DNA from 3 places in the Aquabacterium olei genome. Region 2 is predicted to be linked to each of the others. Evidence: predicted binding sites of a transcription regulator. Region 2 holds the regulator's gene; each other region holds the start of a gene.
The links. The regulator HrcA, encoded in region 2, represses chaperone genes, less so after heat shock. The targets are predictions, from matches to a motif close to TTAGCACTCNNNNNNNNNGAGTGCTAA.
Positions count from the first base shown of each region.

Region 1 (10,257 bases), 1.9 Mb from region 2:
GCCCCGCCGATGCTGACGGTGACGGACAGCTGCTGGCCGCCGATGACGGCGACGGGGCAGACCTGCACCCGCTTGCGGATGCGTTCGGCGACGGTCTGACCGAACGCCGGCGGGCAGTTGGGCAGGATGATCGCGAACTCTTCACCGCCCAGCCGCGCCACAAGGTCCATCGGGCGCACACAGTCCTGCAGGCACGCAGCCACGGACTGGATCACCATGTCACCGGCGGCATGCCCGTGGCAGTCGTTGACCTTCTTGAAGTGGTCGATGTCGGCGATGAGCAGCAAGGCCGGTTCGCCAACGCGCGCGACGCGGTCGATCTCACGGGCGATCGCGGCCTCGAACTGCCGGCGGTTGGCCAGCCCCGTGAGGGCATCGCGGCTCGACAGATCACACAGTCCGTCGATGACGGCCTGCATCCATTCGGCCGAACCGGGCAGCAACCCGGCAGGTGGCACCCATCCGGCCTGGCTCAGCAAGCTGAGCGCCATCTCCAGGCGCAGTTCGGCCACACCCTCGGCGAGGGGCACGGCAACAGGTGTTTCGAGATCCAGGGTGGCGATGGCAGACCCCATGAGGCTGGTAAAGCTGGGTTCCAGTCTAGCAGTTGCACCATGCGCAAGCCGTTGAATAAGCGCCCTTTCCTGTGCGAGCTTGCACGTTTCATGGGGTATGCGACCAAGGCAAGCTCAAGGATCGCCACATCCCGGCCGATAAACCTAGGCGGCCGTTTGCCGTCGCCAACCGTCTGCCTGTCATGCAACCCATTGCGCCTGACCTGTCCCCCGCTCTCAATGACCGGGAGTTCGAGTTCCACCCCCGGGACTTCGCCCGGGTGCGGGCGCTGATCTACGAACGGGCCGGCATCAGCCTGCACGAAGGCAAGCAGGCGATGGTCTACAGCCGGCTGTCGCGCCGGCTGCGCGAAACCGGCCACCAGTCGTTCGAGAGCTACCTGCGGTGGCTGGAAAGCCACACCGGCAGCGAGTGGCAGGAGTTCGTGAACTGCCTCACGACCAACCTGACCAGCTTCTTCCGCGAGGAGCACCACTTCCATGCACTGGCCGAGTGGCTCAAGGCCCGCGGCTCGACGCCCACGCGCATCTGGTGCTGCGCCGCCTCGACGGGCGAGGAACCCTATTCGCTGGCCATGACCGTGGCCGAGTCGCTGGGCCTGCACGCGCCGGTGAAGATCCTGTGCAGCGACATCGACACCAATGTGCTGACCACCGCCTCGCGTGCGGTGTACACGGCCGACGCCCGTGGCCTGAGCCCGCAGCGGCTGCGCAACTTCTTTCTGCGCGGCAAGGGCGCCAACGAAGGCAGCATCCGCGTCAAGCCGGAACTGGCTCGCATGGTGGAGTTCCGGCCTTTCAACCTGATGCAGACGAGCTGGCAGCTCGGCGAGCCCTTCGACATCGTGTTCTGCCGCAACGTGATGATCTACTTCGATGGCCCGACCCAGCGCAAGGTGCTTGAGCGCATCCACGGCGTGATGAAGCCGAAGGGCCTGCTGTTCGTGGGTCACTCGGAAAACTTCACCGATTCCCGCGACCTCTTCCACTTGCGCGGCAAGACGGTCTATGACAGGGTCTGACGGACAGGCTGGAGACAAGGACAAGCGATGATCAGCACCACCCCGATGGGCGCACGCCCCGGCACCCCGCCGCCAGCCCGACTGCAGCAGAGTCCGATGGGACAACGCAGCGACCGGCTGGACCGGCTGAAGGCCCGCATCCCGAAGCCGGGCGAGGCCTCGTTCTTCTTCTACGACGCGCACTTCAAGGCCGAGGCGGTCAAGATCCTGCCCGGTGAGTACTTCGTGTACGACGAGGACCTGCTGATCATGACGACGCTGGGGTCGTGCATCGCCGTGTGCCTGTGGGACCGGCAGGCCAAGGTCGGCGGCATGAACCACTTCATGCTGCCCGACAACGGTGGCGGGGCCAGCGACTCGGGCCGCTATGGCTCGTTCGCGATGGAACTGCTGATCAACGAGATGATGAAGAAGGGCGCGTCGCGGATGACGATGGAAGCCAAGGTGTTCGGCGGCGGCGCCGTGATCACCGGCATGAACACCATCAACGTCGGCGAGCGCAACACGGCCTTCGTGATGGACTACCTCAAGACCGAACGCATTCCGGTGGTCTCGAAGGACGTGCTCGACATCTACCCGCGCAAGGTGTGCTTCCTGCCTTTCAGCGGCAAGGCCATGGTGAAACGCCTGGCGCCGAGCAACCCCGAGGCCATCATCCAGCAGGAGCGCCTGGCTGCGCAGAAGGTCACGCCTGTGGCCAGCAACGGCGGCTCCATCGACCTTTTCTGAGCCCACGGAGACAAGAACATGGCCAAGATCCGCGTGGTGGTGGTGGACGATTCCGCCCTGGTCCGCAGCATGCTGACCGAGATCATCAACCGTCAGCCCGACATGACCTGCATCGGCGCGGCCAGCGACCCCTTCGTCGCGCGCGAGATGATCCGCAACCTCAATCCGGACGTGATCACGCTGGACGTCGAAATGCCGCGCATGGATGGCATCGACTTCCTGTCCAAGCTGATGCGTCTGCGTCCGATGCCGGTCGTGATGGTGTCGACGCTGACCGAGCGCGGCGCCGAGGTGACCCTCAAGGCACTGGAGCTGGGCGCGATCGACTTCGTCGCCAAACCGAAGATCGGTGTGGCCGATGGCCTGCGGCAGCTCGCCGACGACATCACGGACAAGGTCCGCATCGCGGCCAAGGCCCGCATCAGCCGACTGCCCCCCACCACGGCCGCCGCCGCAGCGGCAGCGGCGCACCCGGCCCATACGCCGAGCGCGGAGCACCGCGCCGCCAACGCGCCGCGACCGGCCGCGTCCACCGGCTCGCCGCTGGGCAGGCTGTCGACCGAGAAGATCCTCTTCATCGGCGCATCCACGGGGGGCACCGAGGCCACCAAGGAAGTGCTGACCTCGCTGCCAGCCGACTTCCCGGCCGTGATGATCACGCAGCACATGCCGCCGGGCTTCACCCGCAGCTATGCCGCGCGGCTCGATGGCCTGTGCCGCATCCGCGTCAAGGAAGCGACCGATGGTGAGCGCGTGCTGCCCGGTCATGCCTACATCGCGCCGGGCGGTCTGCACCTCAGCGTCGAGCGCTCGGGCGCCAACTACATCGCACGCGTGCAGGATGGCGAGCCGGTGAACCGGCACAAGCCCAGCGTCGAGGTGCTGTTCAAGTCGGCGGCCCGCGTGGCCGGGCCCAACGCCATCGGCGTGATGCTGACCGGCATGGGTGCCGACGGCGCCCGCGCCATGCGCGAGATGCGCGACGCCGGCGCCTACTGCCTGGCGCAGGACGAGGCGAGCTGCGTGGTGTTCGGCATGCCGCGCGAGGCCATTGCGGCCGGCGCCGTGCAGGATGTGATGCCGCTCGTGAAGATCGGCCCGCACCTGGTGGAGCACCTGCGCGCCACGGTGGGCCACGCGCTCAGCCGCGTCTGAGCCTCGGCCTGGCTTCGGTCAAGGCCGGCCCACGAACACCATCAAGGTGGGCCCGACGGCCGGGCTGTGCAGCACCGCCGCATAGACCGGCCCCACCACCGTATCCCGGCCGAGGTACAGGCTGGCGCCGATGCGCTTGCGGCCCTGCCAGAACTGCTCGGGCCGATCCCACGCATTGCCAGCCTCGACACTGGTGCCTGCAAACAGCCCGCGCGTGAAGCCAGGCCCCGGCAGCCGTACCTGGTACACCGCGCGCACCAGCCCCACCTGCTGGCCACTGACCTGGTAGGTGCCATAGCCCGAGAGCTGCTGGAAGCCACCCAGGCCGTAGCGGGGCGCCAGCGGCATCACGCCGTCGGACAGGCCGAGGCGGCCGCCCAGGTTCAGGGTGTGGTCGCCCCATGACTGCACCCACTGGCCTTGCGCATGCAGGTGCCGCACGAAACCGTCCTCGCCCGGTTGGCCATCGCGCTGGCGGCTGTGGGCCCACGTCGCTGCCGCCTCGATGCGCCAGCCGCGGGTCGGAAAGAAGGCATGGTCGAGCTGGTCGAACACCGCGCGCAGACGCAGGCCCTGCTCGCGCCAGCGCGCCACGCCATCGGGCAACAGGCTGCGCAGCAACCCACCGTCGGCCGCCAGCGTCACCCGGTCACGCCGCACCTCGTCGACCAGCCCCAGGCGAATCTCGCCCAGTTCGCGCCAGTTGGCCCCAATGTCGAGGTGGACGGCCGTGCGGGCGCGGTCCACCCGCGCCGAGACGTCGCGGTCCGGATCGGCATAGAAATCCACCCGCTCGCGCTGGTGCGTGCCCTGCACGGCCACGAAGCCGCTGAGCCCGTCCGGCAGACGCCAGTCCATCGGCCGGTACCACTCGCTGCTCAGGCCCGGCGCCGAGCCGATGCGCACGGCGTTGCGCCATTCGCTGCCGTGCGCATCCAGCCAGTGCCGGTTGTGCACGAGCTTGAGGTTGAAGGCGCTGCGACCGCGGTTGTCGGCCACGAAGTCGACGCCCATCTGCAGGTAGTTCGGCCCCCAGGGCTTGTCTTCCAGGTCGAAGACCAGGCCCTCGCGCCCGGATTCATCGCGCACCAGCCGGTAGTCGGTGCGCAGGTAGTCACCCGAGGCGGCCAACACCGTGGTGTCGCGCTCGGCCTTGGCGAGCTCGAACACCTGACCGGGCTGCGTGGCCAGGATGTCGGAGCGATTGGCCGGCTTGGTGCGCTCCGTGCCTTCGAAACGCACGAACTGCAGCGGCACGGGCGGCGCGATGCGCTGCTGGCGCGCCGCCAGCCACGCCGCATAGTCCGACTCGCTCACTTTCAGATCCTGCATGCGCAGCACCAGCGCCTCGGCCTGCAGTTCCCCCAACAGCATGAACTCGCGGGCGCGCTCGAAGTCAGCCGAGGTGAGGCCGTCCAGCTTGGGCGCGATCAGCACGTCGTCCGGGCCCAGCGTGCGCAGGCTGGCCTGCACGTTCTGCTCGGTCAGGATGTTGATCATCTGCGCCGTCACACCCGTGAACGACGACAGCGTGTCGCGCGGGCCCAGCGGCGTGCCGATGTTGACGACGATGAGGCGCTGGGCGCCCATGGCACGCGCCACGTCGACCGGGGTGTTGTTGACCAGGCCGCCATCGCCCAGGATGCGACCATCGACCTCGACGGGCGCGAAGATGCCCGGCACGGACATGCTCGAACGCAATGCCGTGGCCAGATCACCCTGGCGCAGGATCACGGGCTGCCCGGTCTCCATGTCGGTGGCCACCGCGCGGAAGGGCGTGGGCAACTGGTCGAAATCCTGCGTGAGCCGCGCCGGCAGCGTCAGGCGACGCAGACGCGACTCCAACCCGCGGCTGGACACCGAGCCGATCGGCGCCTTGATGCCGTCCATGCCGATGCCCACCTCGACCACCGGCGAGACCTCGAAGTCCTGCTCCTTGCGGCGCTGGTTCAGGTTCTGCCGATCGACGCGCGAGGCAAACACCGTGTTCCAGTCGAGCGCGCGCACCTCGGCCTCGACGGTGCGGGCGTCCATGCCGCTGGCGTAGAGCCCACCGACGATGGCGCCCATCGACGTGCCCGCAATGACATCGACCGGGATGCGCTCACGCTCGAGCACCTTGAGCACGCCCACGTGGGCCAGCCCGCGCGCACCGCCGCCAGACAGCACCAGGCCGATGCGTGGGCGCGGTGCCACCATGTCGGTGGAAGCCGGCAGCACGGCGGGCGCCGGCGACGCCGCGAGGGCCGACGCCGTCAGCGCCGAGGCCATGCCCACCCACAGTCCGCCGCACAGGACGGCGGCACATCCCCCTACCCGCCTGGGTATCGCATGCAAGAAACGGGCGCAGAAACGGCCATGAACCAACTCGATCATGCAAGAGATTGTGCCGCGTCAAATCCCCCGGCAGGGCACGCCGGAGGGCGGTCGGCCGCTTGACCTAAATCAGAGCCGCGCGACCCGATCAGCGGTCTGATAGCACCTGAGGACACCAACAGCACTGCTGATAAGGAGAAAGCGATGCAAGCCTGGGTTGATTTTTTCACCACCGACTACGGCCTGATGAGTGCTGCAGTGATCGCTTTCATGTTCGTCATGCTGGGCTACATCGCCTGGTATGTCGCCAAGCATGTGCGTGAAGACACCGAGCGGCACGACCGCCTGGTGAGAGAAGCTCGGGGCGGCTGAGGGGCCGACCCGTGCGAGCCGGCTGAGGGGCCGGCTTGTGGGTCAGGACAGCTGAGGGGCTGGCCTGACCTCACGGAAGAGCTGAGGGGCTCGACCGTGGAAGCAGGACCGGTCTCGAGAACCGGCTTGGGGGGATGTGCACGAGAGGGGTGCACAGCCATCTGCGAGGGCCGCACCATGTGCGGCCCTTTTTTTTCGGCCGTGCGTCGCCCATGAAAAAGGCCACCTCCGAAGAGGTGGCCTTTGACTGAGGCTGTGAAGCGCCTGGCTGGATTACATGTCCATGCCCATGCCGCCCATGCCGCCAGGCATGCCGCCGGCTGCCGGAGCGTCATCCTTCGGGGCTTCGGCGACCATGCACTCGGTGGTCAGCATCAGCGAAGCGACCGAAGCGGCGTTCTGCAGCGCGGTGCGGGTGACCTTCGTGGGATCCAGGATGCCCATTTCGATCATGTCGCCGTAGGTGTCGTTGGCGGCGTTGAAGCCGTGGTTGCCCGAACCGCTCAGCACGGCGTTGACGACCACAGAGGGCTCGCCACCGGCGTTCGACACGATTTCACGCAGCGGGGCTTCGATGGCCTTCAGCACCAGCTTGATGCCAGCGTCCTGATCGGGGTTGTCACCCTTGATCTCGCCAGCAGCCTGCTTGGCGCGCAGCAGGGCCACGCCACCACCGGCCACGATGCCTTCTTCCACGGCAGCGCGGGTGGCGTGCAGGGCGTCTTCCACGCGGGCCTTCTTTTCCTTCATCTCGACTTCGGTGGCAGCACCGACCTTGATGACGGCGACACCGCCGGCCAGCTTGGCCACGCGCTCTTGCAGCTTCTCGCGGTCGTAGTCGCTGGTGGCTTCTTCGATCTGGATGCGGATCTGCTTGACGCGGGCTTCGATGTCGGCAGCGGCACCGGCGCCATCGATGATGGTGGTGTTTTCCTTGCCCACTTCGACGCGCTTGGCCTGGCCCAGGTCAGCCAGGGTCACCTTCTCGAGCGACAGGCCGACTTCTTCAGCGATCACCTTGCCACCGGTCAGGATGGCGATGTCTTCCAGCATGGCCTTGCGGCGGTCGCCGAAGCCAGGAGCCTTCACGGCCACGACCTTCAGGATGCCGCGGATGGTGTTGACCACCAGGGTGGCCAGGGCTTCGCCGTCGACTTCTTCAGCGATGATCAGCAGCGGACGGCCGGCCTTGGCAACTTGCTCCAGCGTGGGCAGCAGGTCACGGATGTTCGAGATCTTCTTGTCGAACAGCAGGACAAACGGGTTGTCCAGGATGGCCGACTGCTTCTCGGGGTTGTTGATGAAGTACGGCGACAGGTAGCCGCGGTCGAACTGCATGCCTTCGACGACGTCCAGCTCGTTGTTCAGCGACTTGCCGTCTTCGACGGTGATGACGCCTTCCTTGCCGACCTTGTCCATGGCTTCAGCGATGATGCCGCCGACGTCGGCGTCGCTGTTGGCCGAGATCGTGCCGACCTGGGCGATTTCCTTGGACGTGGTGGTGGCCTTCGAAGCCTTCTTCAGCTCGGCGACCAGGGCTTGCACAGCCTTGTCGATGCCGCGCTTCAGGTCCATCGGGTTCATGCCGGCGGCCACGTACTTCATGCCTTCGCGCACGATGGCCTGGGCCAGCACGGTGGCGGTGGTGGTGCCGTCACCGGCGTTGTCCGAGGTCTTGGAAGCGACTTCCTTGACCATCTGGGCGCCCATGTTCTGGAGCTTGTCCTTCAGCTCGATTTCCTTGGCGACCGACACACCGTCCTTGGTGACGGTGGGGGCGCCGAACGAGCGCTCGAGCACCACGTTGCGGCCCTTGGGGCCCAGGGTGACCTTGACCGCGTTGGCCAGGATGTTCACGCCTTCAACCATGCGGGCGCGGGCTTCGCCGCCAAAGATGACGTCTTTTGCTGCCATGTGAAATCTCCGTAATCAGTGTGATGGGGGTGGGATGCCTGTGGCGGTGGTCGCTTACTGAGCGACGACGGCGAACAGGTCTTCTTCGCGCATGACCAGCAGCTCTTCGCCGTCGACCTTGACGGTCTGGCCCGAGTACTTGCCGAACAGGACGCGGTCACCCACTTGCACGTTCAGGGCAACGAATTCGCCCTTGTCATTGCGCTTGCCCGGGCCGACGGCCAGCACTTCGCCCTGGTCGGGCTTCTCGGCGGCGTTGTCAGGGATGATGATGCCCAGGGCGGTCTTGGTTTCTTGTTCCAGACGCTTGACGATCACGCGATCGTGCAGGGGACGCAGCTTCATGGTTTCTCCAGTCTCTTGAGACATCGGTTGGGACAATGCGGCTCTGAGCGGTTCGCCGCTGCAGAGCCTGTTTTTGCATCATGCGGAAAACCGCATGCCGCCACCGGCGCCCAGTGTCGTCCAGACGACGCTGTTAGCACTCAAGGGTAGCGAGTGCTAATGATTATAGGGACGGCGCATGACATTTCAAGAGGGCCCGAAGCCCCTCCCGGGGCGGGGTCATCGGAGGCGGCAGCTCACGCCCGGGCCAGCGGCAACAAAAAGCCGACCCGGGCTTCGCCCACTGCACATCACGCCGCCGTCAGTTCGGTGGCCTGGCGCACGGCCTGCTCGACCACCTCGCGGGTCAGCGGCGGCGCAAAGGTCTCGATGAAGGCATAGGCGTAGCCACGCAGGAAGGCGCCCTTGCGGAAGGCCAGCCGGGTCATGTTGACCTCGAACAGGTGGCCGGCATCGATGGCCCGCAGGTTGCGATCCCGGTCGGCGTCGTAGGCGATGGAGGCCACGATGCCCACCCCCATGCCGAGCTCGACATAGGTCTTGATCACGTCGGCGTCCATGGCGGACAGCACGATGCTGGGCTTGATGCCCGCACGGGCAAAGGCTTCGTCGATGTGCGAACGGCCCGTGTAGCCCTCGTCGTACGTCACCATCGGGTAGCGCGACAGACGCTCGAGCGTCAGCGGCTGGCCATCGAACAGCGGGTGGTCGGGCGGGGCCACCACGGTGTGGGTCCAGCGGTAGCACGGCAGCGTGATGAGCTGCTCGTACTGTGTCAGCGCCTCGGTCGCGATGCCGATGTCGGCCTCGCCGCTGATCAGCATCTGCGCGATCTGACGCGGCGAGCCCTGGTGCAGGCTGAGCGTGACCTGCGGGAACAGCTGGCGGAAATCCTTGACTGCCGATGGCAGTGCGTAGCGCGCCTGCGAGTGGGTGGCGGCCAGCGACAAGGGGCCCGCGTCATGCGAGGCGAAGTCACGCGAGACCTGGCGCAGGTTCTCGGCATCGAGCAGCAGCCGCTCGATGATGGGCAGCAAGCTGGTGCCCGGCTCGGTCAGCCCCGTCAGCCGCTTGCCGGCCCGCATGAACAGCGTGACCCCGAGCTCGTCTTCCAGTTCGCGGATCTGCCGGCTCACGCCGGGCTGGGAGGTGTGCAGTGCCGCCGCCACCTCGGTGAGGTTGAAGCCGCGGCGCACCGCCTCGCGCACCGAACGCAGTTGCTGGAAATTCATTGTTCTTCTCCCTTGCCGTGTCGGCCGCTGTCAGATGACCACGTGCTCGTCCGACACCGTGGGCTCGCCGTCCTCACCGAAGCGGCGCACGCGGCGCGGCTTCAGGTAGGCACGCTCACCCGCGCGCAGCACGCCGCTGTCGCGCAGCGCGGCGTACTCGTCCCGGCTGAGTTCGACCTCGATCTCGCCCGAAGCGCCGCTGCCCTCGTCAGGCCGGAAAGCCAGGCGGGTGTTGGGGCCCACCGTCAGCACGTCGATCAGCGTGGCGGCCACGGCGCCCTCCTCCGCGCGCGCCAGCACCTGGATCTCGTGGGGGCGGACATAGCTCACGGCCGGCGGCGTCGTGGTCTGGCCCGGCTTGTGGTCCCGGCCATGGAACAGGTTCACATCGCCCAGGAACTGCAGCACGAAGGGCGTGGCCGGGTGGTCGTACACCTCGTCCGGCGGGCCCACCTGTTCGATGCGGCCCTGGTTCATCACCACGATGCGGTCGGCCACTTCCATGGCCTCTTCCTGGTCGTGCGTGACGAACACGCTGGTGATGTGCATCTCGTCGTGCAGGCGGCGCAGCCAGCGGCGCAGTTCCTTGCGCACCTT
Region 1 is NZ_CP029210.1:3,248,511-3,258,767, forward strand. Features, by position in the region: gene DEH84_RS14560 (GGDEF domain-containing protein) at 1-575, opposite strand, end outside; gene DEH84_RS14565 (CheR family methyltransferase) at 758-1,597, shown strand; gene cheD (chemoreceptor glutamine deamidase CheD) at 1,694-2,326, shown strand; gene DEH84_RS14575 (protein-glutamate methylesterase/protein-glutamine glutaminase) at 2,345-3,481, shown strand; gene DEH84_RS14580 (patatin-like phospholipase family protein) at 3,500-5,752, opposite strand; gene DEH84_RS14585 (DUF3149 domain-containing protein) at 6,002-6,169, shown strand; gene groL (chaperonin GroEL) at 6,443-8,083, opposite strand; gene DEH84_RS14595 (co-chaperone GroES) at 8,138-8,428, opposite strand; gene DEH84_RS14600 (CysB family HTH-type transcriptional regulator) at 8,719-9,660, opposite strand; gene DEH84_RS14605 (sulfate/molybdate ABC transporter ATP-binding protein) at 9,691-10,257, opposite strand, start outside.
Region 1: a site for HrcA is predicted at 8,562-8,588, ahead of DEH84_RS14595 (co-chaperone GroES). Genes of this name have one in related genera too.

Region 2 (10,257 bases):
GCATGCAGCGCATCCACACTGCATCGGGGCGCGTGATGGACATCATCCAGGTGGTCGACGAGATCGCGTTCCAGACCAACCTGCTCGCCCTGAACGCTGCGGTGGAATCGGCCCGTGCCGGCGAGCACGGCCGGGGCTTTGCCGTGGTGGCCGGCGAGGTGCGCACGCTGGCGCAACGCAGCGCGGTGGCGGCGCAGGAAGTGCGCACCCTCATCAAGGACACCGTACAGCAGGTGGAAGCCGGCGACGCGCAGACCCTGGTGGTGCAGCAGGGCATGAGCGATGTGCAGCAGGCCATCCACGCCGTGCACGCGTTCATCGCCGACATCACACGCGGCATGCAGCAACAGAAGCTCGGGATCCAGCAAGTCAACGGGGCGATCAGCGAGCTCGACCACATCACGCAGCAGAACGCCGCGCTGGTCGAACGCATCGCCCATGCCGCGGTCGATGTCACGCGGCAGGCCGACGATGTTGCCGCTTCGGTGGCGGTGTTCCGCTTGAGCGGCGATGCGGTCACGCACTGAGGTGTGAACGGCTTCACGCGCAAGCCGTTGGCGTGCGGCTTTCCGCGCAGGCCATCGAAACTGTCGAGATCTCCTGACAGCGCAAAGTGGCGCTGCTCCCTACATTGCAGGGCATTCATCGGCAGCGGTCATTCCCACTCATGCGTTCGATCAACGACCTGCGGTTTGCGCACAAGTTCCTCATTCTCGGCGTTCTGGCTGCGGCCATGATGGTGGTGCCCTCGGCCCTCCTCATGCGGGGAGACCTCCAGTCCATCCACCAGGCACAGGAAGAAGTGCAGGGGCTTGCGCCATCCGGCTCGTTGCTCAAGCTGGTGCAACTCACCCAGCAGCACCGGGGGCTCTCGGCCCTGTACCTTGGCGGCAAGGAGAAGAGCCCGGCGCCGCGGCAGGCCAAGCAACGTGAGATCAATGCGGCCATCGAGACCGCACTGGCCGAAGTCAAGGCACTGAACCGCAACGCGCTGTCGGACGCCGCACAGGGCATCGCGCGAGACTGGCGCGCCGTGGCATCGGCCGTGGATGCGCGCGGCGTGGCAGGCCCCGAGAGCTTCGCGCGCCACACGGCCCTGGTGACGGCCCAGCGCAACCTGGTGCTCGACATCGCCCGGGCCACGGGCATCGCCACCCACCAGCAGCCGGCGGGCTACTACCTGCAGCTTGCGGTGCTGGAGCATCTGCCTGCCCTGGCAGAAAGCCTGGGACAGATGCGCGCACGCGGCACGCTGCTGCTGACCAACGGTCAGGGCACGCCCGATGAACGTGCGGCCATTGCCTCGCTGGCTGGTGCGATGAAAGACAGCCTGGACCACGCCAAGCGCGCCCTGGCGCAGGCGGTGGCCGAGGACGCACAACTCGGCCGGACACTGAATGGCCCGATCGGCGAGGCAGTTCAGGCCGGCGAGCGTGGGCTCTCGCTGATCGACAGTGCGCTGATCCGCGCTGAATCGCTGACCCACCCGCCCGCGCAGTACTTCGCCGAGACCACCCAGGTCATCGACACGCAGTTCAAGCTGGTGGATGCGGCCTTCGCGGCGCTGAAGGCCAACCTCGACCAGAACGCCGCCCGCACCCAGCAACGCGTCCTGATGGTGCTCGCTGTCCTGGCCTTGCTCGGTGTACTGGGCGCCGCCCTCATTCTGTCGATCACGCGCTCCACCGTGCGGTCGATCTCCCGCGCGGTCGACCTCGCCAAGGCCGTTGCCGACGGCGACCTGACGCAGCGCGTGGCGTCCACAGACCGTGACGAAGTGGGCGACCTCATCCGTGCACTGGACCGCATGACCGACAGCCTGTCGGCCACCGTGGGCGCCGTGCGTGCCAATGCGGAGTGCGTGGCCAGCGCCAGCCAGCAGATCGCCCATGGCAACAGCGATCTGTCACAGCGCACGGAAGAGCAGGCCAGTGCGCTTGCTCAGACTGCCTCTTCCATGGAACAGCTGGGCGCCACCGTGCGTCAGAACGCCGACAGCGCCGGCCAGGCCGATGCCCTCACCCAGGCCGCCACCGAGTCCGCCATGCGCGGGGGCGAGATCGTGCAGGGCGTCGTCACCAGCATGCGCAGCATCGACGAGCACTCGCAGCGCGTCACCGACATCGTCGGTGTGATCGACGGCATTGCCTTTCAGACCAACATCCTGGCGCTCAACGCGGCTGTGGAGGCCGCCCGCGCGGGCGATCACGGCCGGGGCTTTGCCGTCGTGGCGAGCGAGGTGCGTCTGCTGGCTTCGCGCAGTGCGGAGGCGGCCCGGGAGATCAAGCAGTTGATCGCCGCCAGCGTCGAGCGCGTTCAGGAAGGACGCGACCATGCCGAGGAAGCCGGCGAAGCGATGAAGACCATCGTCGGCGCCGTCGAACGCGTGGCCCACATCATGTCGGAGATCCGATCGGCCAGCGAAGAGCAGCGCGCCGGCGTCTCGCAAGTGGGCCTGGCCGTGCACCAGATGGATGCCACCACGCAGCAGAACGCCGCGCTGGTGGAGCAAAGTGCCGCGGCGGCCGAAAGCCTGCACAGCCAGGCGGCCGAACTGGTCAAGGCGGTGAACACGTTCAGGCTCGCAGCCTGATGTTGTGCGGGGGGCGGCCCAAACCGCGTTTGCCTGTTCAGTTAATGAGGCGCCAAGCGCTGCGGCTCATTTCGAGAGGTGCCCAGACCTTGCGGCCAAGCAGCAAAGATCCCGGCCCTCCTGCCCAGGCACAGCCTCACCTTTAGACAGCGTTTGCCCCACACATGTCGAGCGGCGCATGACGGCTACATGCTGTCTCAAAAAACAAGAAAGCCTCACTCGAGGAGTGAGGCTGAATTGTTGATTCACTGGTAGGCCGTGTTGGACTTGAACCAACGACCAAAGGATTATGAGTCCTCTGCTCTAACCAACTGAGCTAACGGCCCCCTGAACGCACTGCGCTGCCGAGCGCCCTCCCGGGCCTGCTCAACAGGCAGCCCGCTATCCTAGCAGAGCACGCCCTGCCAGCGCTGCCGTCGCCCCGCTCCGCGCAAAGCCCACCAGCGCGCACGCCACTTGCCCTGCCCGGTGCACTGCCCCATGCCTGCACCCGTCATGCCGCCCCCATCCACGCCAAGTCGACTCTCTGCGGGCGCCCTTGCCGCCCTGCCCACCGTGCGCCGCATCGCCGTGTTGCGCCCCAATGCCATTGGCGATTTCGTGTTCGCGCTGCCCGCCTTGCACGCCTTGCGTGCCAGCTGGCCTCAGGCCCGCATCACGCTGTTGGGGCGTGAATGGCACCGTGAACTGCTTACCGGTCGACCGGGCCCGGTCGACGAGGTTGTGGTCGTGCCGGCGATGCCCGGGATTGGCGCACCCGAAGACACTCCACCCGATACGCCTCGCACCGACGACTTCCTCCGCGCGGTGCGTCAGGCGCGCTTTGACCTCGCGATCCAGCTGTATGGCGGGGGCCGCTACACGAACCCGTTCGTCGCCAGCCTGGGTGCGGCCCTGACGGTCGGCATGCAGGCCGACGACGCGCCGCCACTCGACCGCAATCTGCCCTACGAGCGTTGGCGCAACGAGCGCTTGCGCCTGCTGGAGGTGGTCGGCCTGGCCGGCGCCACGCCCCGCGAACTCAACCCGCGGCTGGCTGTCACCGCGCAAGACCACGCCGTGCTGAACGACGCCACAGCGCTGCCGCACCAGCCCATCGTCGTGCTGCAGCCGGGCGCCACCGACGAGCGGCGACGCTGGCCCGTCGAGCGTTTTGCGGCCGTCGGCCGGGCGCTGGCCGAAGCGGGCGCCTTCCTCGTCATCAATGGCAGCGAGGCCGAACGCCCGTTGACCGCGCAGCTGGCCAGCATGCTGGCCGTGCCCCATGTGGACCTGGCGGGCCGCCTGCCACTGGCCGGGCTGCTCGCGCTGTTGCAGCGGGCTCGCCTGCTGGTGTCCAACGACACCGGCCCCTTGCACCTGGCCTCGGCCCTGGGCTGCCCCAGTGTCGGCATCTACTGGGCCATGAACATCATCACCGCCGCGCCGCTGGTGCAGGGGCGACAACGGGCCATCCTGTCGATGAGACTGATGTGCCCGGTGTGTGGCGTGGAAAACGTGCGCCAGCGCTGTCCGCATCAGGTGTCCTTTGTGGACGACGTGGGCGTCGATGAGGTGCAGGTGGCGGCCATGGCCGAATGGCACGCCGGCCCGGGTGGCCACACGGCCCCTGCGCCCCATGCCAGGCACGACACCACCCGCGCGGGAGCAACCCCGGCCGCTGGCGCCGAATTACTTGACGCTCAAGGCGTTGCTGACCAGACGTGAGGTGATGTCGACGATCTCGATCATGCGGTCGTAGGCCATGCGCGTCGGCCCGATCACGCCGAGCGTGCCCACCACCTGCCCGTTGATCTCGTATGGCGCTGACACGACCGACAGCTCTTCAAACGGCACCACCTGGCTTTCGCCACCGATGTAGATGTGCACCCCCTCGGCGCGGCTGGAGCCGTCCAGCAGGCGCATCAGCTGGGTCTTCTGCTCGAACAGGTCGAACAGCCGGCGCAGCGACCCGAGGTCGTTGGAGAAGTCCTGCACGGTCAGCAGGTTGCGCTCACCCGACACGACGAGCTGGTCGGTGCTCTCGGCCATCGCCTCGCCACCGGCCTGCACGGCCTGGCTCATCAAGGTGGCGATGTCCGAGCGCAGCTCGTCGACCTCGGTCTTGAGCCGGTTGCGCATCTCTTCGATGGTGAGCCCCGAATAGTGCGCGTTCAGGATGTTGCTGGCCTCGACGAGCTGCGACTGCGTGTAATCCTGAACCGTGAAGATCACGCGGTTCTGTACGTCGCCATCCGGGGCCACCAGGATCACCAGCACGCGTTTGTCGCCCAGGCGCACGAATTCGATGTGCCGGAACACCGAGGCCTTGCGCGGCGCGGTCACCACCCCGACGAACTGCGACAGGTTGGACAGCATGTGCGCCGCGTTGGCAATGACCCGCTGGGGCTGGTCGGGCTGCAGGTGCGGCGCCTGCTCCCCCGCTTCGGCCGACAGCGCATCCAGCGTCAGCGGACGGGCCGTCAACATGGTGTCGACGAACAGGCGATAGCCCCGGGGCGTGGGCACCCGCCCGGCCGAGGTGTGCGGGCTGACGATGAGGCCCAGCTCTTCCAGGTCGGCCATCACGTTGCGGATGGTGGCCGCAGACAGGTCGAGGCCCGAAGCGCGCGACAGGGTGCGCGAGCCCACAGGTTGCCCGTCGGCGATGTAGCGCTCGACCAGCGCTTTCAGGAGAATCTTGGCACGGTCGTCCAGCATGGCTGCCTCATTCTAGGCGCAGGTGGCGCCGCTGGGTCCCCTCGCCCTGGGGAAAAGCACAGGTTTGTCATGGTCCGTGTGGTGTAATTCCCCGCATGCCGAGCCTGCCCGCCTGCCGCTTCAACCACGCCGCCCTGGTGGGCAAGTACCACGCGCGCGGCATCAAGCCCGTGCTCGAAGACGTCGCGCAGATCCTGGTGCGCGCCGGGCTCGATGTCTCGATCGAGCAGGAAACGGCGCAAAGCACCGGCATGGCCGACTACCCGTCGCTGGCCATGCGCGAGATCGGCCGCCAATGCGACGTCGTCGTCGTGGTCGGTGGCGACGGCACCATGCTGGCCACCGCCCGCGAACTGGCCCCTTTCGACGTGCCGCTCATCGGCATCAACCAGGGCCGCCTGGGTTTCATCACCGACATCCAACTCAAGGACATGGCCACCGCCCTGCCCCTGATCCTGGGCGGCCAGTACGCGGAAGAAAAGCGCGTGCTGCTGGCCGGCGCCGTGCTGCGCCCCACCCGCGAGGGCGAGTTCGACACCATCTACGAGGGCTTCGCGATCAACGAGATCGTCGTGAGCCGCGGCGCGGTGGCCTCGATGGTCGAGGTGCGCGCCGAGGTCGACGGCCTGTTCGTGGCCAACTACCGCGCCGACGGCTTGATCGTGTCGACCCCCACCGGGTCCACGGCCTACGCCATGTCGGCGGGCGGCCCCATCCTGCACCCGGATCTCGGCGGCTGGACCATCGTCCCCATCGCCTCGCACACCCTGTCGAACCGGCCCATCGTGCTGCCCGACACCGGCACCGTCACGATCGAGATCGTGGCCGCGCGCGATGCGAGCATGAATTTCGACATGCAGAGCCTGGCCAGCCTGCTGCCCGGTGACCGCGTGACGGTGCGCCGCTCGCCCCACCGGGTGCGCTTCCTGCATCCGGAAGGCTGGAATTACTACGCCACGCTGCGCCGCAAGCTGCGCTGGAATGAAGGAGTGAGTTGAGATGCTGCGCCGCCTGAGCCTGCGCGATTTCGTCATCGTCACCCAACTGGAAGTCGACCTGGGCGCCGGTTTCACGGCCCTCACGGGCGAGACGGGTGCCGGCAAGTCCATCCTGATCGACGCGCTGCAACTGGCGCTGGGCAGCCGCGGTGATGCGGGCGTGGTGCGCGAAGGCGCAGCCAAGGCCGACATCACCGCCGAGTTCGACCTGCCCCAGGCGCTGGCCGCCCGCCTGGCCCCCTGGCTGGAAGAGGCCGGATTCGAGGTCGAGCCCGGTGCCCCGATGATGCTGCGGCGGGTGGTCGATGCGCAGGGCAAGAGTCGCGCGTGGATCAACGGCGCGCCGGCCACCGTGTCGCAGTTGCGAGAACTGGGCGAGCACCTCGTCGACATCCACGGCCAGCACGCCTGGCAGAGCCTCACCCGCGCCGACGCCGTGCGCGCGCTGGTGGACACGCAGGCGGGCGTCGATACCGCCGCGCTGCAGCAGGCGTGGGCCGCGCGACGCGACGCCCAGCGCCGCCTGGACGACGCCCGCAGCCGCCAGGCCGATCTGGAACGCGAGCGCGAGCGCCTGCAATGGCAGATCGGCGAGCTCGACAAGCTGTCGCCCCAGCCCGACGAGTGGGACACGCTGAACGCGGAACACCAGCGCCTGAGCCACGGCCAGGCGATTCTGGATGCCGCCCGGCTGGCGCTCGACGCCGTCTCGGAGGCCGACGACAGCGCCGAGTCGCTCACCAGCCGCGCCATCGATGCGCTGGAAGACGTGGCCGGCGTGGAGCCCCATCTGGCCAACGCCCTGGAGGTGCTGCGCGATGCCCAGGCGCAGCTGCAGGACGCCGCCCACAGCCTCAACAGCGCGCTGCACCACACCGAACTCGACCCCGATCGCCTGGCCGAACTCGACGGCCGCATGTCGGCCTGGATGAGCCTGTCGCGCCGCTACCGCCGCCAGCCCGCCGAGCTGCCGGAACTGTTGCAAGGCTGGAAGGCCGAGCTGGCCGAGCTGGACGCCGCCGCCGACCTCGACGCGCTGGAGCGCGACGCCGCACGCGCTCACCAGTCGTGGCTGACGATCGCGCGCACCGTATCGAAGCAACGCGCTCAGGCCGCACCCGCCCTCGCCGACGCCGTCACGGCGGCCATGCAGGAGTTGGGCATGACCGGTGGCCGCTTCGAGGTGGCCCTGACCGCGCAAGCCGAGCCGCAGGCCTTCGGCCTGGAATCGGTGGAGTTTCTGGTGGCCGGGCACGCCGGCAGCACCCCGCGCCCGCTGGGCAAGGTGGCCTCGGGTGGTGAGCTGTCGCGCCTGGCTCTCGCCATTGCCGTGACCACCACACAGCGCACGGCCGATGCCGACCAGGTCGGCACGCTGATCTTCGACGAGATCGACTCGGGCGTGGGCGGCGCCGTCGCCGACACCGTGGGCCGGCTGATGCAACGCCTGGGCCACGGCCGTCAGGTGCTGGCCGTCACGCACCTGGCGCAGGTGGCCGCGTGTGCTCACCAGCACCTGCTGGTGGCCAAGTCGCTGCAGGGTGGCCAGACCACCAGCGACATCCGCCCGGTGAGCGCCGAGCCGCGCGTGGCCGAAGTGGCACGCATGCTGGGCGGGGCCGTCAGCGACACCAGTCTGGCGCATGCCCGCGCCATGCTCGACGCCGCCCACCAGCAGGACACGCAGGACCGCGAAGCACCTGCGTCGGCCTCATCCAGCCCCCGCCGCCGCAAGGAAGCCGCATGAGACCGCTCGACATCGTCCTGCTGACGGGCATTTCGGGCTCGGGCAAATCCGTGGCGCTCAATGCGCTCGAGGATGCAGGCTACTTCTGCGTCGACAACCTGCCCCCGGAACTGCTGCGCGGCCTGGTCGGCCTGGAGCAGCAACGCCTGCCCGAACAGCAGCGACGGCTTGCGGTGTCGGTGGACGTGCGCAGTGCGGGCTCGCTGCCGCAGCTGCTGCCTGTGCTGGGCGAGTTGCGCACCGAAGGCCACACCGTGCGCTCGGTGTTCCTGGATGCCAGCACCGAGGTGCTGGTGCGGCGCTTCTCGGAAACGCGGAGGCCGCATCCCCTTTTGCAGGCCACCGGCCATGTGGCCACGCAAGGCGAGCAGGCCGATGTCGCCCTGCCGCAGAAAGACCAGGCCCTGATCGACACGATCAACCTGGAGCGCGAGTTGCTGAGCCCGCTGCGCGATGTGTCGACCGTGATCGACACGACATTGCTGCGCCCGGCCCAGTTGCGCACCTGGATCCGCAACATCGTGCAGGCGGCGCCGGCCCGGCTCACGCTGGTGTTCGAATCGTTCGCCTTCAAGCACGGTGTGCCGGTGGACGCCGACTTCGTCTTCGACGTGCGCATGCTGCCCAACCCCTTCTATCTGAAGGAGCTCAAGCCGCTGACGGGCCGCGACCAGCCGGTGATCGACTACCTGGCCGCCCAGCCCGAATCGGCCGAGCTGATTGCGCAGATCGAGTCCTTCCTGCTGCGCTGGCTGCCGGCGCTGGAAGGCGACCAGCGCAGCTACGTCACCGTGGCCATTGGCTGCACGGGCGGGCAGCACCGCTCGGTGTACTGCGTCGAGCAGCTGGTGCGCCGCTTTGCCTCGCGCGGCGTGGTGCTGGCGCGGCACCGCGAGCAGGACGCCCGCTGATACATCTGCCCGCGTGACATGGGCCAGGCCCTCCCGGGCCGGCCCTCGGGGTCGCCGGGCTCAGCCCTGCTTGTCCATCGCCTCGCGCAGCGCCGTCTTGAGCTGCGCGCCGATCTCGGGGCGGCCGGCAAACGGGTCGGTCGGGTTGCGAGCCTGCATCACATCTTCCAGACGGGTCTGCACCATGGCCAGCGCCTGCGGGTGCGTGTAGATGTAGAACTGCCCGGCTTCGATGGCGTCGAACACCAGTTTCGCCGTGTCGGTCGCCGTCACCTTGCCCGACGTGACGGCCTTGGTGCTCATGGCCTGCGCAATCATCTGGCTGGGCGTGGGTTTGCCTTCGCTGCGCAGCTCCGCCGGGCGGTTGCGGTGCGACAGGTGGATGCCGGTGGGCACGAAATAAGGGCACAGCACCGAGGCATGCACCTGCTCGCTGACCAGCGCCAGATCCTGGTACAGCGTCTCGGAGAGGCTGACCACTGCATGCTTGCTGACGTTGTACGCGCCCATGTTGGGCGAGTTCAGCAGGCCAGCCATCGAGGCCACGTTGACGATGTGGCCCTGCCAGCTCGGGTCCTTGCGCGCCGCCTCCAGCATCAGCGGCGTGAAGATGCGCACGCCGTGCACCACGCCGAACAGGTTGACGCCCAGCACCCATTCCCAGTCACGCTGGGTGTGCTCCCAGATCAGGCCGCCATGGGCCACGCCAGCGTTGTTGATGACGATGTGCGGCGCGCCGAAACGCTCCGTGCACAGGTCGGCCAGGGCCTGCACGTCCTCGGCCCGCGACACGTCCCCGCGCAGGGCGGCCACCTTCACGCCCTTGGCGCGCAGCTCGGCCACCGCCGCGTCCAGCACGTCCTGCTGCACATCGGTCAGGACCAGGTTCAGGCCCTTTTCCGCGCCCAGGCGCGCCAGTTCCAGCCCGAAGCCGCTGCCGGCGCCCGTGATCACGGCCGTCATGCCGGGGCGAAGGGTCAATGCACTCATGTAGGTCTCCTGCGGATGCGTTGTTCAATGAAAGTCAGGCTCAGATCAGCTTCACCAGCTGCTTGCCGAAATTGCGGCCCTTGAGCAGGCCCATGAAGGCTTCGGGCGCGGCGCTCAGCCCCTGAGCCACCGATTCGCGGAACTTCATCTTGCCGGTGGCCACCATGCCACCCAGCTCGGTCATGGCCTCGGGCCACACCTCGGGGTGCTCGCTGACGATGAAACCTTCCACCTTCAGCCGGTTGACCAGAATCAGCGCCGGGTTCTGCATGGGCGTGGGCTCGCCGTTGTAGCCGGCGATCATGCCGCACACCGCGA
Region 2 is NZ_CP029210.1:1,236,660-1,246,916, reverse strand. Features, by position in the region: gene DEH84_RS19730 (methyl-accepting chemotaxis protein) at 1-527, shown strand, start outside; gene DEH84_RS05570 (methyl-accepting chemotaxis protein) at 668-2,593, shown strand; tRNA gene DEH84_RS05565 (tRNA-Ile) at 2,843-2,919, opposite strand; gene DEH84_RS05560 (glycosyltransferase family 9 protein) at 3,074-4,300, shown strand; gene hrcA (heat-inducible transcriptional repressor HrcA) at 4,265-5,293, opposite strand; gene DEH84_RS05550 (NAD kinase) at 5,389-6,291, shown strand; gene recN (DNA repair protein RecN) at 6,293-8,038, shown strand; gene rapZ (RNase adapter RapZ) at 8,035-8,949, shown strand; gene DEH84_RS05535 (SDR family oxidoreductase) at 9,010-9,939, opposite strand; gene DEH84_RS05530 (NADP-dependent oxidoreductase) at 9,980-10,257, opposite strand, start outside.

Region 3 (10,257 bases), 460 kb from region 2:
GCCCGCAATGCCGAAGAGGCGCTGGCCCTGGCGCACACCGTGTTCCAGTCCTTCATGCCCGACGGGGACTGGGCCGCCTTTGACCGGGGCACGGCGGAGTGGGGCGAGGTACGGGGGCGGATCGCCCGGCGCACCGGCCTGCCCGAGGTTGACCTGGACCGGCTGATGCACGCCATCCCGCCCCACCTGGCGCCGCTGGCCGACACGGTGGCGTGGCTCGAGCGCCTGGCGGCGGCCGGCACGCGGCTGCACTTCCTGTCGAACATGCCGGCGCCGTATGCGGCCTTTCTGCAGCGCGAGCATGCCTTTCTGAAGCACTTCCAGTCCGGCGTGTTCTCGTGTGACGTCAAGCAGATCAAGCCCAACGCCGACATCTTTCACACGGCCATCGAGACGTTCGGCATCGAACCGAGTCGCACCGTTTTCATTGACGACAACGTGCACAACATCCGCATGGCCCTCGAACTGGGCTGGCGCGCGGTGCGTTTCGAGCAGGCGGCACAGGCCGAGGCCGATCTGAAGGCGCGCGGCTGGCTCTGAAGCGGCTCGTACGGCGGCGGGTGAAACAGAAAACGGCGCCCAGGTTGCCCTGAGGCGCCGTTTGCGCGTCAGTGGCGGCTCTGTTTCAGGCCTCGACGACCTCGGCCAGGGCCTTGCGCATCTTCTTCATGGCGGCCACCTCGATCTGGCGGATGCGCTCGGCGCTGACACCGTAGTCGGCCGCCAGTTCGTGCAGCGTCATGCCGCCCGAGCCATCGTCGTTGACCTTCAGCCAGCGCTCTTCGACGATGCGGCGGCTGCGGTCATCGAGCGTGCCGAGGGCGTGGGTGATGCCATCGGAGGCCAGCCAGTCGCGGCGGGCGGCTTCGATCACGCGGGTCGGCTCGTGCACCTCGTCGGCCAGGTAGGCCATCGGGGCCATGGGGGCATCGCCGTCGTCGTTGGTGGGCGATTCGAGCGCCACGTCGCCGCCGGCCATGCGGGTCTCCATCTCGATCACGTCTTCCGGACGCACATCGAGCTCGGCGGCCACCCGGTGGATGTCGGCTTCGGACAGGGCCGCGCGACCCACGTGGGCGTCGTCGGCTTCGCCCTTGAACTGGTGCTTGAGCGAGCGCAGGTTGAAGAACAGCTTGCGCTGGGCCTTGGTGGTGGCCACCTTGACCAGACGCCAGTTCTTCAGGATGTATTCATGGATCTCGGCCTTGATCCAGTGCATGGCGTAGCTGACCAGGCGCACGCCCTGATCCGGGTCGAAGCGCTTGACGGCCTTCATCAGGCCGACGTTGCCTTCCTGGATGAGGTCACCCTGGGGCAGGCCGTAGCCCAGATACTGACGCGAGATGGAGACCACCAGACGCAGGTGCGAGAGCACCAGGCGCGAGGCGGCCTGCAGGTCTTGCTGATCCCGCAGGCGTCGGGCCAACGCCTGCTCCTCCTCGGCCTCCAGCATGGGGATGCTCTGGACCGAGCGGATGTACGCGTCCAGATTGCCCAGCGAGGGCACCACACTCCAGGGGTCACGGGGGGCAAGGGCGGTGGTCATGGTCATCGATGGTTCCTTTCGGCTCCTTCTCGGATCGATATTAGCACTCCCGGTGAGAGAGTGCTAAGCGTGGAAAGTTCCCCTTCGGTTGGCGGTTTTTTTCTCTGCACGCCAGCAAGCCGCACGCCCGGCGGGGGGCTCAATCCAACCCGAGAAATCGCTGCACGCGCTGGGCCATCAGGCTGATCTGCTCGGCTGTCATCGGCGCCCATTCGTGGTCGGTGTCCACCGACTCGATGACGATGGCGGGCGACAGTGGATAGCGTGTGGCATCGGTGGCGTTGCCATAGTCATCCCGCTCGCCCTGCAGGATCAGGCAGGGCTTGGTGAGCGAGGCGAGGTGCGCCGTGCGGTGGGGCTCCTCCGGCATCTCGGGGTGCTTGAATGGGTAGCCGAGGCACACCAGCCCCTGCACGGCAGGCCCGGCCTGCGCCAGTGTGGCGACGCGCCCGCCGGCGGAGTGCCCGAGCAGGAACACGCGGCGCGCAGGCAGGTGGCGCACGAAGTTGGCCAGTTCGGCGGGCGTGGGCAGGGTGTCGAGCGCATGGCGCCGGAACACCCAGCCGTGGCGCTTGGGGTAGCGCAGCTTGAGCGCGAGGCGCAGGGCCTTGCGAGCCACCCAGCCGGCCAGGGGCTGGCGCGCGGTCAGGTCGTCGAGCCAGGCGCGTTCGGCGACGGTCAGGGCCTGATCACGCAGGCGGGCGTGCAGGATGCCGGGGCGCTCGTACCAGCACACGGTCAGGTCCGGGCCGTGCAGCCGCGCGGCGATCAGGTCGATGGGCTCCGAGCGGCGCAGCTGGTTCTGGCGGCCCACCACCACGAGTACCGCTCGGCCGTCGAGCGGGCCGAGGTGCTGGACATGAACGTCCCGCAGGCGGGTGAGCTGCATCGCCGCGAGTGCGGGCATGCCGCAGGCTCAGAGCAGACGCTGCCAGTGCCCGATGTCGAGCCAGCGATCGAACTTGCGGCCCACTTCGCGCAGGTGCCCGACTTTCACGAAGCCGAGCGATTCGTGCAGGGCCACGCTGGCCTCGTTGGGCAGCGAGATCACCGCCAGCAAGGCATGGCAGCCGCTGGCCCGGAGCTGGTCGATCAACGGTGCGTAGAGCAGCCGGCCGATGCCCCGCCGCCCGTGTCCCTGCCGGATGTAGACGGACACTTCCACGGTGTGCCGGTAGGCCGCGCGCTCGTGGTAAGGCCGGGCGTAGCTGTAGCCCACGATCAGGCCATCGTCCTCGCACACCAGCCAGGGGTGGAGCGCCCGGTAGTGGTCGATGCGCTCGCGCATGCCTGGGGGTTGCAGCGGCACCTCTTCGAAGGTCGCGGTGCTGCCGGTGATGTAGGGGTTGTAGATGTCGCAAATGGCGACTTCGTCACCGGGGCGAAAGGGGCGAACGTTCAAGATCCGGCCCTCCCGTCCTGGCTGCTTTCCGAAGCAGGGCCCGTGGCCATGAAGGCCGGGTGAAAGCTGACGGTGCCGCACGGCATGCGCCCATCGAAAGACAACGCGAAGAAGACGTCCGGCGGCACCCCGTCGAGCGACAGGTCTGGCGTGTTTTCGAAACCGAATCGCCGGTAATAGGCGGGGTGGCCGACCAGGCAGCAGCCACGCGCGTGCAGCGCCTTCAGTCGCGCGAGCCCTTCGTGAATCAAGGCCTTGCCGATGCCCTGACGCTGATGCGCTGGCAGCACGGACACGGGCCCCAGGCCGTACCAGTCGGGCGTGCCGTCCGACAGCGTGACAGGCGAGAACGCGATGTGCCCGACCGGCTGGCCGTCGACCTCGGCCACCAGCGAGACGGTGAGGGCGTGGGCGGCGCGCAGCGCCTGCACCACGAACTGCTCGGTGTGGCCGCTGAGCTCCAGCGGCGCAAAGGCGGCCACCGTGATGTCGTGGATGGCGCCGACGTCGGCCGGCGTTTCATCGCGCAGGGTGATGGGGTTCATGGTGATGAAGGTAGGGCGGTGAGCACCGCAAGAGGCAGTCATCAATATAGGGCAGCCAAGGGGCGGTGGCGCACGCCGATGAGCCCCCTCGGCCATCTGCAGGTATCGTGCTTGCCCGCGTCTGACATCGATCAACCGTTTACCCATGCGCTTTCCTTCCTTCCTCCCGGTTCGCCGGCTCACCCTGCTGGTTGGCGCCTTGCTGGCGCTGGTGGGCTGTGCCTCGCGTGCACCCATCCCTCCGGCGACGCCGGATCCGGCGCCTGTGCCGGCCGTGGCCGTACCGAACGCCACGCAGCCCGTCATGCCGCCATCGACCGAGCAGCGCTTTGCCGAGTGGGTGGCCCGCTTTCGTGAATCGGCCCGCGCCGCTGGCATCGACGAGGCCACGCTGAGTGCCGCGTTCGACACCGTGCGTCTGCGGCCGCGTGCGGTCGAGGCCGACCGCAGCCAGCCCGAGTTCACGCGCACGCTATGGGACTACCTGGATGCGGCCGTGTCGCCCCAGCGCGTGGCCACCGGGCAGCAGAAGTTGGCCGAGCTGCGCACCGAGGCCGAGGCGGCGGCCACTCGCCATGGCGTGCCTGCGCCGGTGCTGACCGCGGTGTGGGGCATCGAGAGCAACTATGGCCGGAACTACGGCGATGTGCCGGTGGTGGACGCGCTGGCCACCTTGGGCTTCGAGGGGCGGCGTGAGGCATGGGCCCGCGCCGAACTGATGGCGGCCTTGAAGATCCTGCAGAACCGCGACATCGACCGCGCTCACATGGTGGGCTCGTGGGCGGGCGCCATGGGGCAGACGCAGTTCATGCCGTCTTCGTTCCTGGCCTTTGCCGTCGACGCGGATGGCGATGGCCGGCGCGACATCTGGGGCAGCATGCCGGATGTGCTGGCCTCGACCGCGAACTTCCTGGCGCGTGCGGGCTGGCGCGCCGACGAGCCGTGGGGGGCCGAGGTGCGGCTGCCCGAGGGCTTCGATCCGGCCCGTGCCGACATGGCCGTGCGCCAGGGCGCCGCGCAATGGGCTGCCGAGGGCGTGCAGGGGGTGAATGGCGCGCCGCTGCCCGACATGGCCGATGCCGCCATCCTGCTGCCGGCCGGGGCGCAGGGGCCGGCGTTTCTGGTGGGGCGCAACTACCGCGCCCTGCTGCGCTACAACAATGCCACCAGCTATGCGCTGGCCGTGGCCCTGCTGTCGCAGCGCATTGCCGGCGGGCCGGGCGTGCAGGCGGCCTGGCCGCGCGCGCAGCGCGCGCTCACGCGCACCGAGATCCTGGCCCTGCAGACGGCGCTGAACCGGCTGGGCCACGACAGCGGCACGCCCGACGGGCAGTTCGGCCCGGCCACGCGGGCCGCGCTGCGGGCGTTTCAGCGCCGGCAGGGCTTGCCGGCCGATGGCCATCCGACGCCCGATGTACTGCAACGTGTTCAGCAGACGCCGTGATCGTCAACTTCCCGTCGTTTTGGCGCGCGGCGACTGTGTAGGCTTGCGGGTTGCGCTTTGAACGCCCACGCTGATGTCTTCTGCACCGATCACCCTGTCCGACCTGGCTCACGTTCACACGCTGGCCGACCTGCTTGCCTGGCGCGCCGCCGTCACCCCCGATGCCGAGGCCTACCGGCAGCATGATGCCCAGGCGGGTGGCTGGATGAGCTGGAGCTGGGGCGAAACCCGCCGGCAGGTGAGCCGCTGGCGTGCGGCGCTGGCCGCGAGCGGCCTGTCGGCCGGGGCCCGCGTCGGCATCCTCGTGCCCAATGGCCTGGACCACGTCTGCATGGATCTGGCTGCGCTGTCGCTCGGCATGGTGCCCGTGCCCATGCACGCGGTGGACAACCCGCAGAGCGTGGCCTACATCCTGAGCGACAGCGATGCCGAACTGCTGTTGGTGGACACGACGTCGCGCTGGCAGTCGATTGCCGGTGCGGGACTGCACCTGGGGGCGCTGAAGCAAGTGGTGGTGCAGCAGGCCGATGCCCCCGCCGAAGCCACGGCCGCACAGCAACCCGCTGCGGTGGTGCCCCGCGAGACCTGGCTGACCGCGGGTGCAGGTGCCGCTCAGGCCGATGCGCCCGCCCCGACGGCCGACACGCTGGCAGCCATCGTCTACACCTCGGGCACCACCGGCAAGCCCAAGGGCGTGATGCTCACGCATGGCAATGTGGTGGCCAACATCAAGGCCGTGCTGCAGCGCTTTGTCGTCACGAGCCAGGATGTGCTGCTGTCCTTCCTGCCCCTTTCGCACACCTTCGAGCGCACGGTGGGCTACTACCTGCCCATCGCGGCCGGGGCCACGGTGGTGTACGCGCGTTCGGTTGCGTTGCTGCAGGAAGACCTGTTGCAGGTGCGGCCCACGGTGCTGGTGTCGGTGCCGCGCATCTACGAGCGCATCCACACGAAAGTGCAGGAGACGATGCACCAGCAGCCGGGCTGGAAGCAGGGCCTGATGAAGGCCGCCGAGCGTGTCGGCTGGCGGCGTTTCCTGGCATCGCAGGGCCGCGGCCAGGCCCGCCTGCTGGACGGGCTGGCGTGGCAGGTGCTGCAGCCGCTGGTGGCGCAGAAGGTGCTGGGCGCCTTTGGTGGGCGGCTGCGCATGGCCATCGCCGGGGGCGCGCCGCTGGGGGATTCGGTGGCGCGTTTCTACCTCGGCCTGGGGATGACGCTGCTGCAGGGTTACGGCATGACCGAAACCTCGCCGGTGGTGAGCTGCAACACGCCCGATGACAACGACCCGGCCTCGGTGGGGCGCCCGCTGCCAGGCGTGCAGGTGCGCATCGGCGAGAACAATGAGCTGCTGGTGGCCGGCCCCACCGTGATGCAGGGCTACTGGAAGCGCCCGGAAGACACGCAGCGCGTGCTGGAGGCCGATGGCTGGCTGCACACGGGTGACCAGGCGCGCCTCACCGATGGCCGGCTCTACATCGTGGGCCGTATCAAGGACATCATCGTCACCTCGACCGGCGAGAAGATCGCCCCGTCGGACCTGGAGCTGGCCATCCAGGGGGATCCGCTGTTCGCGCAGGTGCTGGTGATCGGCGAGCAGCGGCCCTTCCTGGGCGTGCTGGCCGTGGTCGAGCCGACGGTGTGGCAGCAGGCCGCCCGCGCCGCCGGCATCCCGCCCGATGCGCTGGATTCGGATGCCGCACGCCAGCTGGCGTTGCGCCGCATCGTGAGGCAGGTGAGCAGCTTCCCGTCGTACGCCGTGCCCAAGCAGGTGCGGCTCTTCATCGACCCATGGACGATCGACGCGGGCCTGATGACGCCCACGCTCAAGCTCAAGCGCCCGGCGCTGATGCGGCACCACCAGGCCGACGTCGACAGCATCTACGCGCGCCGCTGAGTGGCGCAAGCCCGCAGGCGTTCAGCTCTCGGGCTGGGCCTCGCTGAGGTAGGCGCGCTTGCGGGCCAGGTCGGCATCCGAGTCGGCGTAGGTCAGCGCGATCGTGTGGATGGTGTCCTCGATGTCGAGGAAGGCCTGCACCACGTCGGGATCGAAGTGGCGCCCGGCGGACATGCGCAGGATCTCGAGCGCCTGTTCGTGCGGCATCGCTTCCTTGTAGACGCGGCGGCTGATCAGCGCGTCGTACACATCGGCCACGGCCATGAGCCGCGCGGGCAAGGGGATGGCGTCGCCGCGCAGACCCTGCGGATAGCCGCTGCCGTCCCATTTTTCATGGTGCGCGTGGGCGATCTGCTGTGCCACTTCCAGAAAGGGGGCGTCGCTGCCGAGCAGGCTGGCCGCCTGGGCAATGGCATCGCGGCCGAGCACGGCGTGGCGTTTCATGATCTCGAACTCGTCGGGCTCGAGCTTGCCGCGTTTGAGCAGAATGCGGTCGGGGATGGCAACCTTGCCGATGTCGTGCAGCGGGGCGGCCTTGAAGATCAGCTCGACGCGGGCCGAGCCGAGTTCGGCCGCAAACCGTGGGTGCGACGACAGCTTGCGGGCCAGCGCGCGCACGTAGTTCTGGGTGCGACGGATGTGGTTGCCGGTGTCGGCATCGCGGGTCTCGGCCAGTGAGGTCAGCGACATGATCGCGACGTCCTGGGCGAGTGACAGCGAGCGGGTTCGGCGGGCCACCTCCTGTTCCAGGTAGGCCTCGCGGTCTCGCAGGAAGGTGGCGGCGGCGTGCAGCGCCAGGTGGGTGCGCACGCGGGCCAGCAGGGTGGGCGGATTCAGCGGCTTGGCAAGATGGTCTGCCGCGCCCTGTTCCAGCCCGACGCCTTCGTCTTCCGCTGTGCTGCCGGTGGACAGCAGGATCACCGGCACGTCCCGTGTGCGCGCGTCGGTCTTCAGGCGCCGGCACACGGCATGGCCGTCCAGCCCGGGCATCAGGATGTCGAGCAGGATCAGATCGGGTGGCGGCGCCGTGGTGGCGAGCGCCAGGCCACGTTCACCGGTGTCTGCGCAGACGACATCGTGGTGGGGCCTCAGCGCCGCCTGGATCAGCGCGCGGTCCTCCGGGCTGTCGTCAATCACGAGAATGGCATGCCGCTGGGTCATCGGAGAGGCGCGTGCCTCGGCAGGCCGGGGCGGGTTGGATCACGGTAGGTGGGTGATCCTGCAAGGATAGGCCTGTCGCGCCAGCCCTGTCCGCGGAGAAGTGCACGTTTTCCTCACCTGATCCGGCGCCGGTGGCTTGCCGGCGGGCGCCCGCCGTGTCAGGGCGGGGCGGAGCCGGACTCAGCGATTGTCCGCGCCGGTGGCCACCGTGGGCACGGCCGAGCCGTGGGTGCGTTCATGGCGCTCCTGGCAGGGAATGCAGCGGGCCGCCCAGGGCTGGGCGTCCAGCCGTGCCCGCCCGATCGCCTCGCCGCAATCCACGCAGTCACCAAAGCGTCCATCGGCCAGGCGCTGTCGGGCCTGCGCAATTTCGACCAACTCGAGCTCGTCACGCTCACGCTCGGCATGCCGCATGTCTTCGCCCCGGCGGTGCTCGGCCAGGTCCACCATGTCGGGCGGAATGCCGGCAAAGCCGTCCCGGTCTGCCTCGTTGGCCTCCTGAACCGTGCGCACCTCGTCGTGCAGCGCGGTCTGGCGGTCGTCCAGTTTCACCTCGAAGGCCTGCAGCTCGGCCGCCGTCAGGGGGGTGTCATCCAGTGGGGTCATGCGTGGGGCTCCGCGTTGTGTCGGGGGGCGTTGGCCTCGATCCAGGCCTCGAACCGGTCCAGAAAGCGCTGCAACAGGGTGCGGGTGTCGTCGTTGTTCAAGGCGCCTGCCTCGTCGAACAGGCGGTGTACGCCGCCGATGTACAGCTCGGGGTGAGCCAGGGTGGGCATGTCGAGCGCCGTGAGCACCTGCCGCAGGTGATGGTGAGCGCCGAAGCCGCCGACGGCCCCGGGTGAGGCGCTGATGACCGCGGCCGGCCGATGGGCCCAGACGCTGTGGCCATAAGGGCGCGAGCCCACGTCCAGGGCGTTCTTCAGCACCGCGGGCACCGAGCGGTTGTATTCCGGGGTGACGAAGAGCACCGCCTGGCTGGCGCGCACCTGCTCGCGAAAGCGCACCCATTCGGGCGGCGGCTTGGCTTCGCTGTCTTCGTTGTAGAAGGCCAGCTGCCCGATGTCGAGTTCGTCGAACTGAAGGGAGGGTGGGGCGAGGGCGGCAATGGCATGGGACACCCGCCGGCTCCAGGAAGCCTGACGGAGGCTGCCGATCAGCACGGCGATCTTGCAGGGCGTCGTCATGGCGGACCTCACGGTGTGGCGGGGGCTTCGGGGCCCCCCAGGTTGCTGGCATCGCCATCCTGGAGCAGCAGCGTCACCAGCACGGCACTGCGGCTGCGGGCGCGCAGGCCATGCGCCTGCCCGGCCGGCAGCACCACCAGCTGGCCCGCAGTGAGTGCGCGCACGCCGCCGGGGTAGACAAGTTCCACGTGACCCTCAAGGCAGTGCACGATGCTCTCGTCGGCCACGTGGTGCGTCGGCTGATCCTGCCGCTCGTCGAACACGAGGTGCAGCAGTTGCACGCGCGAGGTCTTGATCAGGCTGGTGCTGCGCGCCTCGGCGAGCTGGTCACCCAGGGGCGAGACGTCGACGGTGTCGAGCAGTTGGGCGTGGGGCAAGGCCATGTGGAACAAACCGGTCTGGGTGGAGTTCCGGTGGGCCGGCAAAGGCTGTGCCCGGCGCAGCGGGCGGCACACTTCTCTGCAGGTGGGCAGCTTTTTGCCGGCCGTGTAAACCTTGCTGCCTGCCTTCAACCCGCCGCCCGGGCAGCGTCCGTCAAGCGCGGCAGGGTGATGGTGAAGGTGCTGCCCTGATCGGGCCCTGCGCTCTCGGCCCGAAGGCAGCCACCGTGGAGCGTCACCAGTCGCCGTGCCAGCGACAGCCCGATGCCCAGCCCGCCCTGAGCCCGCTGCGCGTGGTGCCCGACCTGCGTGAAGAGGTCGAACACGTGGGGCAGCATGCCGGGCGGGATGCCCACGCCGTTGTCGGCGATGCGCACGCGGACCTCGTCGCCTTGCGCATCGGCCGAAAGGTGGATCTGCCCGCCATCCGGTGTGTACTTCGCGGCGTTGTTCAGCAGGTTGGACAGCACCTGCGCCAGGCGGGTGGGATCGGCATCGACCACGAGCGGCTCGTCCGGCAGGCTGACGGTCAGGCGGTGCTGTGCCCCGTCCATCAAGGGCTGGCTGGCCTCGAGCGCGGCGTCGATCACCTCGCGCACCGGCACCGGCCGGCGTTGCAGGCTCAGCTTGCCCTGCCGAATGCGCGACACGTCGAGCAGGTCGTCGATCAGCCGCACCATGTGCGTGATCTGGCGGCCCAT
Region 3 is NZ_CP029210.1:772,082-782,338, forward strand. Features, by position in the region: gene DEH84_RS03460 (HAD family hydrolase) at 1-540, shown strand, start outside; gene rpoH (RNA polymerase sigma factor RpoH) at 626-1,552, opposite strand; gene DEH84_RS03470 (alpha/beta hydrolase family protein) at 1,686-2,453, opposite strand; gene DEH84_RS03475 (GNAT family N-acetyltransferase) at 2,463-2,948, opposite strand; gene DEH84_RS03480 (GNAT family N-acetyltransferase) at 2,945-3,493, opposite strand; gene DEH84_RS03485 (lytic murein transglycosylase) at 3,639-4,937, shown strand; gene DEH84_RS03490 (AMP-dependent synthetase/ligase) at 5,011-6,831, shown strand; gene DEH84_RS03495 (HD-GYP domain-containing protein) at 6,853-7,992, opposite strand; gene DEH84_RS19375 (TraR/DksA family transcriptional regulator) at 8,173-8,598, opposite strand; gene DEH84_RS03505 (NADPH-dependent FMN reductase) at 8,595-9,176, opposite strand; gene DEH84_RS03510 (cupin domain-containing protein) at 9,185-9,559, opposite strand; gene DEH84_RS03515 (sensor histidine kinase) at 9,685-10,257, opposite strand, start outside.
Region 3: a site for HrcA is predicted at 1,587-1,613, ahead of rpoH (RNA polymerase sigma factor RpoH). Genes of this name have one in related genera too.